2 regions of the Mycolicibacterium rutilum genome follow, and region 1 is predicted to be linked to the other one. Evidence: predicted binding sites of a transcription regulator. Region 1 holds the regulator's gene; the other holds the start of a gene.
What was found. The regulator LexA, encoded in region 1, represses DNA repair genes until DNA is damaged. The targets are predictions, from matches to a motif close to CGAACANNTGTTCG.
Positions count from the first base shown of each region.

Region 1 (4,415 bases):
GCAGGTTCGATACGACGACGACCTCACCTCGGTCAGCGCCCGCGCCGAGTGGGCGCCGGACTTCGCGATCTACGACCTCGCCTCGGTCGCCGATCTCCTCGCCGCCGACCCTGCGGACTACCCCGACGGCATCAACCACTACCTGTGGACGTGGACGGACAAGGAGCAGGGCCAGATCCGATCACGCATGTTCGCGTCCGATCTGGGAGTGCCCGAGGACGAGGCCACCGGTGCTGCCGCCGTGCGGATCACCGACTACCTGAGCCGCGACCTGCACATCGTGCAGGGCAAGGGATCTCACATCTACACCCAGTGGAGCGCGGAAGGTTGGGTTCGTGTCGCCGGTCGCGTGGTCGACGACGGCGTCAAGCAGGTCGACTGATCCGACTAACTGGCGGTGGGCTGGGGCGAATTGCGGTGCGCCCGCAGCGCCTCGATCTCGCGCTCGAAGTCGTCGGCCGAGGTGAAACCCCGATACACCGACGCGAACCGCAGATAGGCCACCTCGTCCAGATCCCGCAGCGGCCCCAGGATCGCCAACCCCACCTCGTGACTGGGCACCTCGGGGCCGGCGGCCCGCACCGCGTCCTCGACCTGCTGGGCCAGCAGGTTCAGCGCGTCATCGTCGACCTGGCGGCCCTGACAGGCGCGGCGCACCCCTTTGATGACCTTCTCGCGGCTGAACGGTTCGGTGACCCCGCTTCGCTTGACGACGGCCAGCACCGCGGTCTCCACGGTCGTGAACCGTCTACCGCACTCCGGGCAGGATCGCCGCCGCCGGATCGCCTGGCCCTCGTCGGTCTCCCGGGAATCGACCACACGCGAATCGGGATGGCGACAGAACGGACAGTGCATCACCGCTCCTTCGCCAGGCCAACAAACGACTACATCAAACGTCTTCGAGCGTACCCGCGCACTGTCCCGCAGGCCCAGAACAGGGCCGATTGGCGCGTAGGCCACCCATTTGTCGGCGAACATCGCTGCGAGGCAAGGCTTTCGAAACTGGGCGCGCCGCGTCAGCCGACCGGCGCGATCAGCGTCTGACCTGCGTCCAGTGCTGCGGTGTCGAGGTGGTTGAGTTCACGGATCTGCTCGACCACCTGACTGACCGGCGCATCCGGCGCGACCCGCTGCGCGACCTGGTGCAGGCTCTCGCCCATCTGTACCTGCACCACGGCGAGACGGTCGGGCGTCGGCGCCGGGTCGGCACCCACCACGCCGCCGAACTGCGCGACGAGCCCCAGCCACACCGTGATTCCCGCCGCGACCAGCGCCAGCAGCACCGTGGTGCCGGGAGTGATCGGCCGCCTGCGGTGCCCCGCCCGCGACATCGTCACGCCGGGACCGCGGTAGCGCAGGGGCGCCCCGCCCGGACGCTGCGACCGGGGCCGCCGGCTCGGTTCGACCCGCCTGCGACGCGGCTGCGCCGCGGGTGCTGCCTGGATTTCCCGGGTGTCGAGGATCGTCATCGTGTTGCCCTTCCGTCCGCTGCTTTCGCTCTTATGTTCGATGATACTCGATCAGGTGTTCGAGTGATAGAACATGTGATCGAACTGTTGCCAAACGATAAAACAGGGCACCGACAAAAAATCCGGCCGCGTTCGCGGCCACCCACCCCACCGCGACACGCCTCGAACAAATGTTTGATTAATGGGCGGCTGCGGGATACATTCGGCGCCATGGACTCCAGCAGCGATACTCCGGACCGCACCGGCGGGGGCCGAACTCTCGACACCGGTCTGACCGAGCGTCAGCGCACCATCCTCGAGGTCATCCGCGCCTCGGTCACCACCCGCGGCTATCCCCCGAGCATCCGGGAGATCGGCGATGCGGTCGGCCTGACGTCGACGTCGTCGGTGGCCCATCAACTCCGCACGCTCGAGCGCAAGGGCTATCTGCGGCGGGACCCGAATCGCCCACGCGCGGTGGATGTCCGCGGCGCAGACGACGCCGCCAACCCGGTCGTCACCACCGACGTCGCGGGTTCGGACGCGTTGCCGGAGCCGACGTTCGTGCCGGTGCTCGGGCGGATCGCCGCCGGCGGCCCGATTCTCGCGGAGGAGGCCGTCGAAGACGTCTTCCCGCTACCGAAAGAACTCGTCGGCGAGGGCTCGCTGTTCCTGCTGAAGGTGGTCGGCGATTCGATGGTCGACGCGGCGATCTGCGACGGGGACTGGGTGGTCGTGCGTCAGCAGAACGTCGCCGACAACGGCGACATCGTCGCCGCGATGATCGACGGCGAGGCGACGGTCAAGACGTTCAAGCGCACCCGCGGACAGGTGTGGCTGATGCCGCACAACCCCGCGTTCGATCCGATTCCCGGGAACGACGCCGCCGTGCTCGGCAAGGTCGTCACCGTGATCCGCAAGATCTAGTCGGCGCGCACGAAACCGTTCGTGCGGGCGAATTCCTCGCTGGAGAACCAGATTTCGGCGTGCGCGTCATCGTAGTCGGCTGAGCCGGGCAGCCAGTACCGGCCCGACTGGGTGTCGGCCTTGATCGGGTAGCCTTCGGGCCCCTCGGCCGCGTCGTCGAGCGACAGCCGGAACGCGGGGCCCGGGATCTCCGGCTTGTCGACCTCGATGCGGGCATGCCGGCCGGTGTCGGTCAACGGATCCCGCTCAGGCGCCGTCGCCTCACCCAGCGTCTGGATCCGGGTCGGCGCGGTGACGATGTCGTCGGGATTGTCGTCGGGGTTGTCCTCGCGGGCGGGCTGTTCCTCGGGCGCCTCGTAGGGGTCGACGACATGCTCGACGGGCTCGTCGGCGGGACCGGACTCGGGTGGCGGCTCCCACGGGCTGCTCGACTCCGGACCCAGCGCCCCGAGGCCTTCGCTGGCGTAGCGGTCGCCGAACAGCGCCGCGGCGTAATCGTCGTTGCTCGACCGCATCTCCTCGACGTCCGGTTCGCGCGCCCCGACGGTGCTGTAGATCCGGTCGACGTCACTGCCGTAGCCGTCGTCGAACCGGTCGTCGTCGAAGCCCGGATGATCGTCGTCGCGGCGCCGGCTGCGCATCGTCGCGAACACGACGAGGCCGACCAGGATGAGCACCGGCACGATCGCCAGCAGCCACCACCAACTCCACCCGAACCCACCCGAGTCGTCGGCGGCGGAGGGTTGCGGTGCGGCCGGCGTATCCGGCAGATGCCGGCCGGGCACCTGCAGATCCGACAACTGGCTCGCGAGGTTGGCCGGCTCGGTGCTGAAATCACCGGTCGCGCGGTCCCACGAGACGACCCCGCCGCTGAACCGCTGGGTGAGCACGCCGTCGCTTTCGGTCTGATCGGCCATCGGCGCGCCGAGCGTTCCCTCCGCTCCGTCGAGCTTGTCCCAGGCCGCCCGCATCGGGCCCCGGACGAGGACCGCACCGTAATCGGGCGTCCAGAAGATCACCGGGTTGTCCTCGGCGGCGAACGTCGACATCCGGCTGGCCTCGCCCGCTCCGCCGGCCTCCTCACCCGAGGTCGGAAAACCGAGGTCGCCCTCGGGTCCGCCGAGGCTCTCGTACTTGGTGAGCACCTGTCCGGTGACGACCCGCGCACCGGTCGCCGGACTGTAGAAGATCTTGCCGCCCGCGAAGTTCTGTCCGAGGCCGTCAGCGCCGATCTTGTACGGCGGTCCCTCGGCCGCGCCGAGCGGGCCCAGCGCTCCGCCGGCGGCGCGGCGGGCGGCGTTGATCGCCGACGTCGGATCGTCGGGCACCTTGAGCCCGGCCAGCTGCCCGGCGAGATCCGGCGGCACGGTGGTGAAGGTCTTCTCGCGGGTGTTGTACGTCAGCTCGCCGCCGGTGAATTTCTGCGTGACGAGATCGCCGCGATAGGACTCGTCGTCCGCGGGCACGCCGAGCACCCCCGAGGAACCGCCGAGCTTGTCCCATGCGGCGTTGATCGGCCCGCGCACGACGCGCGCGCCGGTGTCGGCGGTCCAGAAGATCACCGGCTTGTCGGCGGCGCTGAACGTGGTGTTGAAGCTGCCCGGCGCGCGGCCGGGGCCGTCATCGATGGTGGGGAACCCCAGATCGCTGTCGGCGGGCCCGCCGAGTGATTCGTACTTCTCCAGGATGGCCCCGCGCACGAAATGGGCGCCGGTCTGCGGGGTGAAGAAGATCTTGCCCGCGCTGTAGTTCTGCGCGAACCCGTCACCGGCGCGATACACCTCGCCCTGCTCGGGTCCGAGCGGACCGCCCGCGCCGCCGCTGGCGTCCCATGCCGCAGTGATGGCGGCGTCGGCGTCGGATTCCGGCGTCGCCCCTGCCGCCGGGCTCAACAGCAGGGCTGCCGCACCAGTGAGCAGAGCGGTCGCCATCCGTGCCCACACCGCTGTGCGCCGGGTGGTTTGCCCGATCATTCGTCCTCCCGCGGTCGACGCGAAATTCTCCACAATTTCGCGCCCGTCAACTGTCTGTCAGCAGACG
Region 1 is NZ_LT629971.1:4,823,941-4,828,355, forward strand. It holds gene BLW81_RS23475 (PhzF family protein) at 1-382, shown strand, start outside; gene nrdR (transcriptional regulator NrdR) at 388-855, opposite strand; gene BLW81_RS23485 (LysM peptidoglycan-binding domain-containing protein) at 1,017-1,469, opposite strand; gene lexA (transcriptional repressor LexA) at 1,680-2,375, shown strand; gene BLW81_RS23495 (sunset domain-containing protein) at 2,372-4,348, opposite strand.

Region 2 (4,415 bases), 790 kb from region 1:
CCAGCGACCGCAGGAACTCGCCGTAGTCGGCGAGCACGTCGCGGTCACTGACCGAGCCGCGCGGGCCGTCGTGACCGGGCACGCCGGCGATGACCTCCTCGGCGATGACCGAGAGCCCGGTGTCCTTGCCGACCGGCTTGGCGCCGGCCCGGCACAGCTTGATGCCGTTGTAGGCGGCCGGATTGTGGCTTGCGGTGAACATCGCGCCCGGGCAGTCGAGCAGTCCGGAGGCGAAGTAGAGCTGATCGGTCGACGCCAAACCGATCCGCACCACGTCGAGCCCCTGCGCGTTCACCCCGTTGGCGAACGCCGCAGCAAGCGCCGGCGAACTCTCCCGCATGTCGTAGCCGACGACGATCTGGGAGGCGTGATCGCGGACCAGCCGGGCGAAGGCGCCGCCGACGTCGGCGACGAACGCTTCGTCGAGTTCCTCGCCGACCAGGCCGCGCACGTCATAGGCCTTGATGACGCGATGAACACCCGCGGCGGGCCGAGACATAGATCTCCTTGTGATGTGGACAACTGCTGGCGCCAGCCTAACCGGCCGGGCAGACGTCTACGGGTTCGAGTGGAGGGCTAGTCGGTGGGATCGGGCAACACCCGCAAATGCCCGCGGCGTCGGCCGGTGGACTCGGGTCGCCGCGCCGGCGCGGCCATCAGTGAGCCGCCGGACGCGCCGGTGGCCGGATCGGAGAAACCGGCCACCACGCCGTTCACCGGCGGCGCCACGTCGCGTCCTTCGCGGACCGCGTCGGCGAGCGCGACGAGGTCGTCCTCGTCGGGGTGTGCGGGCAGCGGGCCGGCGTGGCGCACGAGTTCCCAACCGCGCGGGGCGGTGACGCGGCCGGCGTGCACCACGCACAGGTCCCACGAGTGGGGTTCGGCCACCGTGGCCAGGGGGCCGACGACTGCCGTCGAGTCCGCGTAGACGAAGGTCAGCGTCGCGACCGCATAGTGCGGACACCCGGGCCGGCAGCAGCGACGGGGAACGTTCACAGCCGAGAATCTATCGTGGTCGCACGCCACACGCCGCCGGACACGCGCAGCCACCGGACGGCCGATCTCCAACCGTTACGATCGGCGGTGATCGCCCACGAGAGGAGCACGGACCCGGTGGCCAAGCGGGGATACCTGCGCTCGCGCCGCGGCCGCGAGATGCGCGGGCCGCTGCTGCCGCCCACGGTTCCGGGATGGCGCAGCCGCGCCGAACGCTTCGACATGGCGGTGCTGGAGGCCTACGAGCCGATCGAGCGGCGGTGGCAGGACCGGCTGACGGGCCTTGATGTGGCGGTCGACGAGATTCCGCGGCTCGCACCGAAAGATCCCGACAGTGTGCAGTGGCCGCCGGAGGTGATCGCCGACGGACCGATCGCCCTGGCCCGGCTGATCCCGGCCGGCGTCGACGTCCGCGGCAACGCCACTCGGGCGCGAATCGTGTTGTTCCGCAAACCAATCGAGCGACGGGCCAAAGACACCGTCGAACTCGAAGACCTGCTGCATGAGGTTCTGGTGGCCCAGGTGGCCACGTATCTGGGGGTGGAGCCCTCGGTCATCGACCCGACGATCGACGACGAGTAGCCCGCGCGGCCCGTTAGATGATGCCGCGCTTGAGCCGACGACGCTCGCGCTCGGACAGCCCGCCCCAGATGCCGAAGCGTTCGTCGTGCGCCAGTGCGTACTCGAGGCAGGCGTCGCGCACCTCGCAGCCTTGGCAGATCCGCTTGGCTTCGCGCGTCGAGCCCCCCTTCTCCGGGAAGAAGGCCTCGGGGTCGGTCTGCGCGCACAACGCGCGCTCCTGCCACAAGTCGTCTTCCGGTGTCAGTGCCGGCGCAACATCAATCGGATCTGGCACCAGACTTAACTGGGGACGCCGCGGCGTCTCAACCGGTGCCGGTCCGGAATTGGTGTGCGGCGCGCTGTCTACTGAGCCGAAAAATCGGTTGTCGAACGGGACAACGCGATCGAAATCGCCTTGCTCAAAAGACATCTTCCGCCTCCTCACCTGGTCTCGTTGATCCCCTATACAGCCACACACCGAGGCGTGCGACCCCTCCAATTCGAACAAGTGATCGAATCTCGGTCTGCGGCACCGGAACCGGTTGGCCTACCGGGAAATGACACTGGTGTGATTACACACGCGTTAGCTGCCCCGGTCAAGCGCTGGAACAGGAATTCATACCATTCCGTGATCCAAATACGGCGAGTCGTGACTCGGCGTGTCCGTCACAGCGGCCGGCCTGCGGCGCTCCTGCCCGAACCAATTCCCGTCCAACGGCCTACGCTCGGTCGCTGTGAAGGTCACAGTTCTGGTCGGCGGCGTCGGTGGCGCCAGGTTCCTGCTCGGTGTCCAACATCTGCTGGGACTGGGGCAATTCGGTGTCACTGGTGGTGCTGCTGATACTGATGATACTGATGCGCATGAACTTACCGCAGTGGTGAATGTCGGTGACGACGCCTGGATGTTCGGAGTGCGGATCTGCCCCGACCTCGACACGTGCATGTACACCCTCGGCGGCGGCATCGATCCCGAGCGCGGGTGGGGGCACCGCAACGAAACCTGGCACGCCAAGGAGGAACTCGCGGCCTACGGCGTGCAGCCGGACTGGTTCGGCCTCGGCGACCGCGATCTGGCCACCCACCTCGTACGCAGCCAGATGCTGCGCGCCGGCTATCCGCTGTCCCAAGTCACCGAGGCGCTGTGCAAGCGGTGGTCGCCCGGCGCGCGGCTGCTGCCCGTCACCGACGACCGCAGCGAAACCCACGTCGTCATCACCGATCCCGGCCCCGGCGAGCAGACCGGCGAGAAGCACGCGATCCACTTCCAGGAGTGGTGGGTGCGCCATCGCGCGAAGGTGCCGACACACAGCTTCGCGTTCGTCGGCGCCGAGAAGGCCACCGCGGGACCCGGTGTGACCGAGGCGATCGAGACCGCCGACGTGGTGCTGCTGGCACCGTCGAACCCGGTGGTCAGCATCGGCGCCATCCTCGCCGTGCCCGGCATCCGCGGCGCGCTGCGCTCGACGGATGCGCCGGTGATCGGCTACTCCCCGATCATCGGCGGAAAGCCGTTGCGCGGCATGGCCGATGAATGTCTGTCGGTGATCGGTGTGGAGAGCACCTCGGAGGCGGTCGGCAGGCACTTCGGTGCGCGGTCGGGCGTCGGGATCCTCGACGGCTGGCTCGTGCACGAGGGCGACCACGCCGACATCGACGGCGTCGAGGTGCGCTCGGCGCCGCTGTTGATGACCGATCCCGCGACGACGGCCGAGATGGTCCGCGCGGGAATCGATCTCGCCGGGGTCAAACCGTGACCGAGCACGGCTCGGCTGCCGCCGTCGAACTGCTGCCCGTACCCGGCCTGCCCGAGTTCCGGCCCGGTGACCACCTCGCCGCGGCGATCGCGGCGGCCGCACCGTGGCTGCGCGACAACGACGTTCTGGTCGTCACCAGCAAGGTGCTGTCCAAGTGCGAGGGCCGCATCGTCGACGCCCCGGCCGACCCCGAGGAACGCGACGTGCTGCGCCGCAAGCTCATCGACGCCGAGGCGGTGCGGGTGCTGGCCCGCAAGGGCCGCACCTTGATCACCGAGAACGCGATCGGGCTCGTCCAGGCCGCCGCCGGGGTCGACGGGTCCAACGTCGACTCCGCCGAACTCGCGCTGCTACCAGTCGATCCCGACGGCAGCGCAGCGGCGCTGCGGACCGGGCTGCGGGAGCGGCTCGGGGTGTCGGTCGGCGTCGTCGTCACCGACACGATGGGGCGCGCGTGGCGCAACGGGCAGACCGACGTCGCGATCGGCGCCGCCGGGCTGACCGTGCTGCACGGCTACGGCGGTTCGGTGGACCGGCACGGCAACGAGTTGATCGTCACCGAGATCGCCGTCGCCGACGAGATCGCCGCGGCCGCCGACCTGGTGAAGGGCAAGCTGACCGACATCCCGGTCGCGGTGGTGCGCGGACTTCACTTGCCCGACGACGGATCCACCGCGCGCAGGCTCGTGCGCGCGGGTGAAGAGGACCTGTTCTGGCTGGGCACCGAGGAGGCGATCGCGCTCGGCCGGTCGCAGGCCCAGCTGCTGCGCCGCTCGGTGCGCCGGTTCTCCGCCGAGCCCGTCGCACCCGAACTCGTGGAAGCCGCTGTGGCCGAGGCGCTCACCGCACCGGCGCCGCACCACACCCGGCCGGTGCGGTTCGTGTGGCTGCGCGACCGGGACCGGCGCATCGCGCTGCTGGACCGGATGAAGGACAAGTGGCGCGCCGACCTCACCGGCGACGGCAGGCCCGCCGACTCCGTCGAACGCCGTGTGCAGCGGGGCCAGATCCTCTACGACGCGCCCGAAGTCGTGATCCCGTTCCTGGTGCCCGACGGTGCGCACGCCTACCCCGACGCCGAGCGCACCGCCGCCGAACGCACCA
Region 2 is NZ_LT629971.1:5,614,194-5,618,608, forward strand. It holds gene BLW81_RS27335 (phosphomannomutase/phosphoglucomutase) at 1-499, opposite strand, end outside; gene BLW81_RS27340 (DUF3499 domain-containing protein) at 577-996, opposite strand; gene BLW81_RS27345 (metallopeptidase family protein) at 1,156-1,578, shown strand; gene BLW81_RS27350 (WhiB family transcriptional regulator) at 1,592-1,855, opposite strand; gene cofD (2-phospho-L-lactate transferase) at 2,292-3,311, shown strand; gene BLW81_RS27360 (coenzyme F420-0:L-glutamate ligase) at 3,308-4,415, shown strand, end outside.
Region 2: the regulator LexA is predicted to act here: its motif matches at 2,059-2,072, upstream of cofD (2-phospho-L-lactate transferase).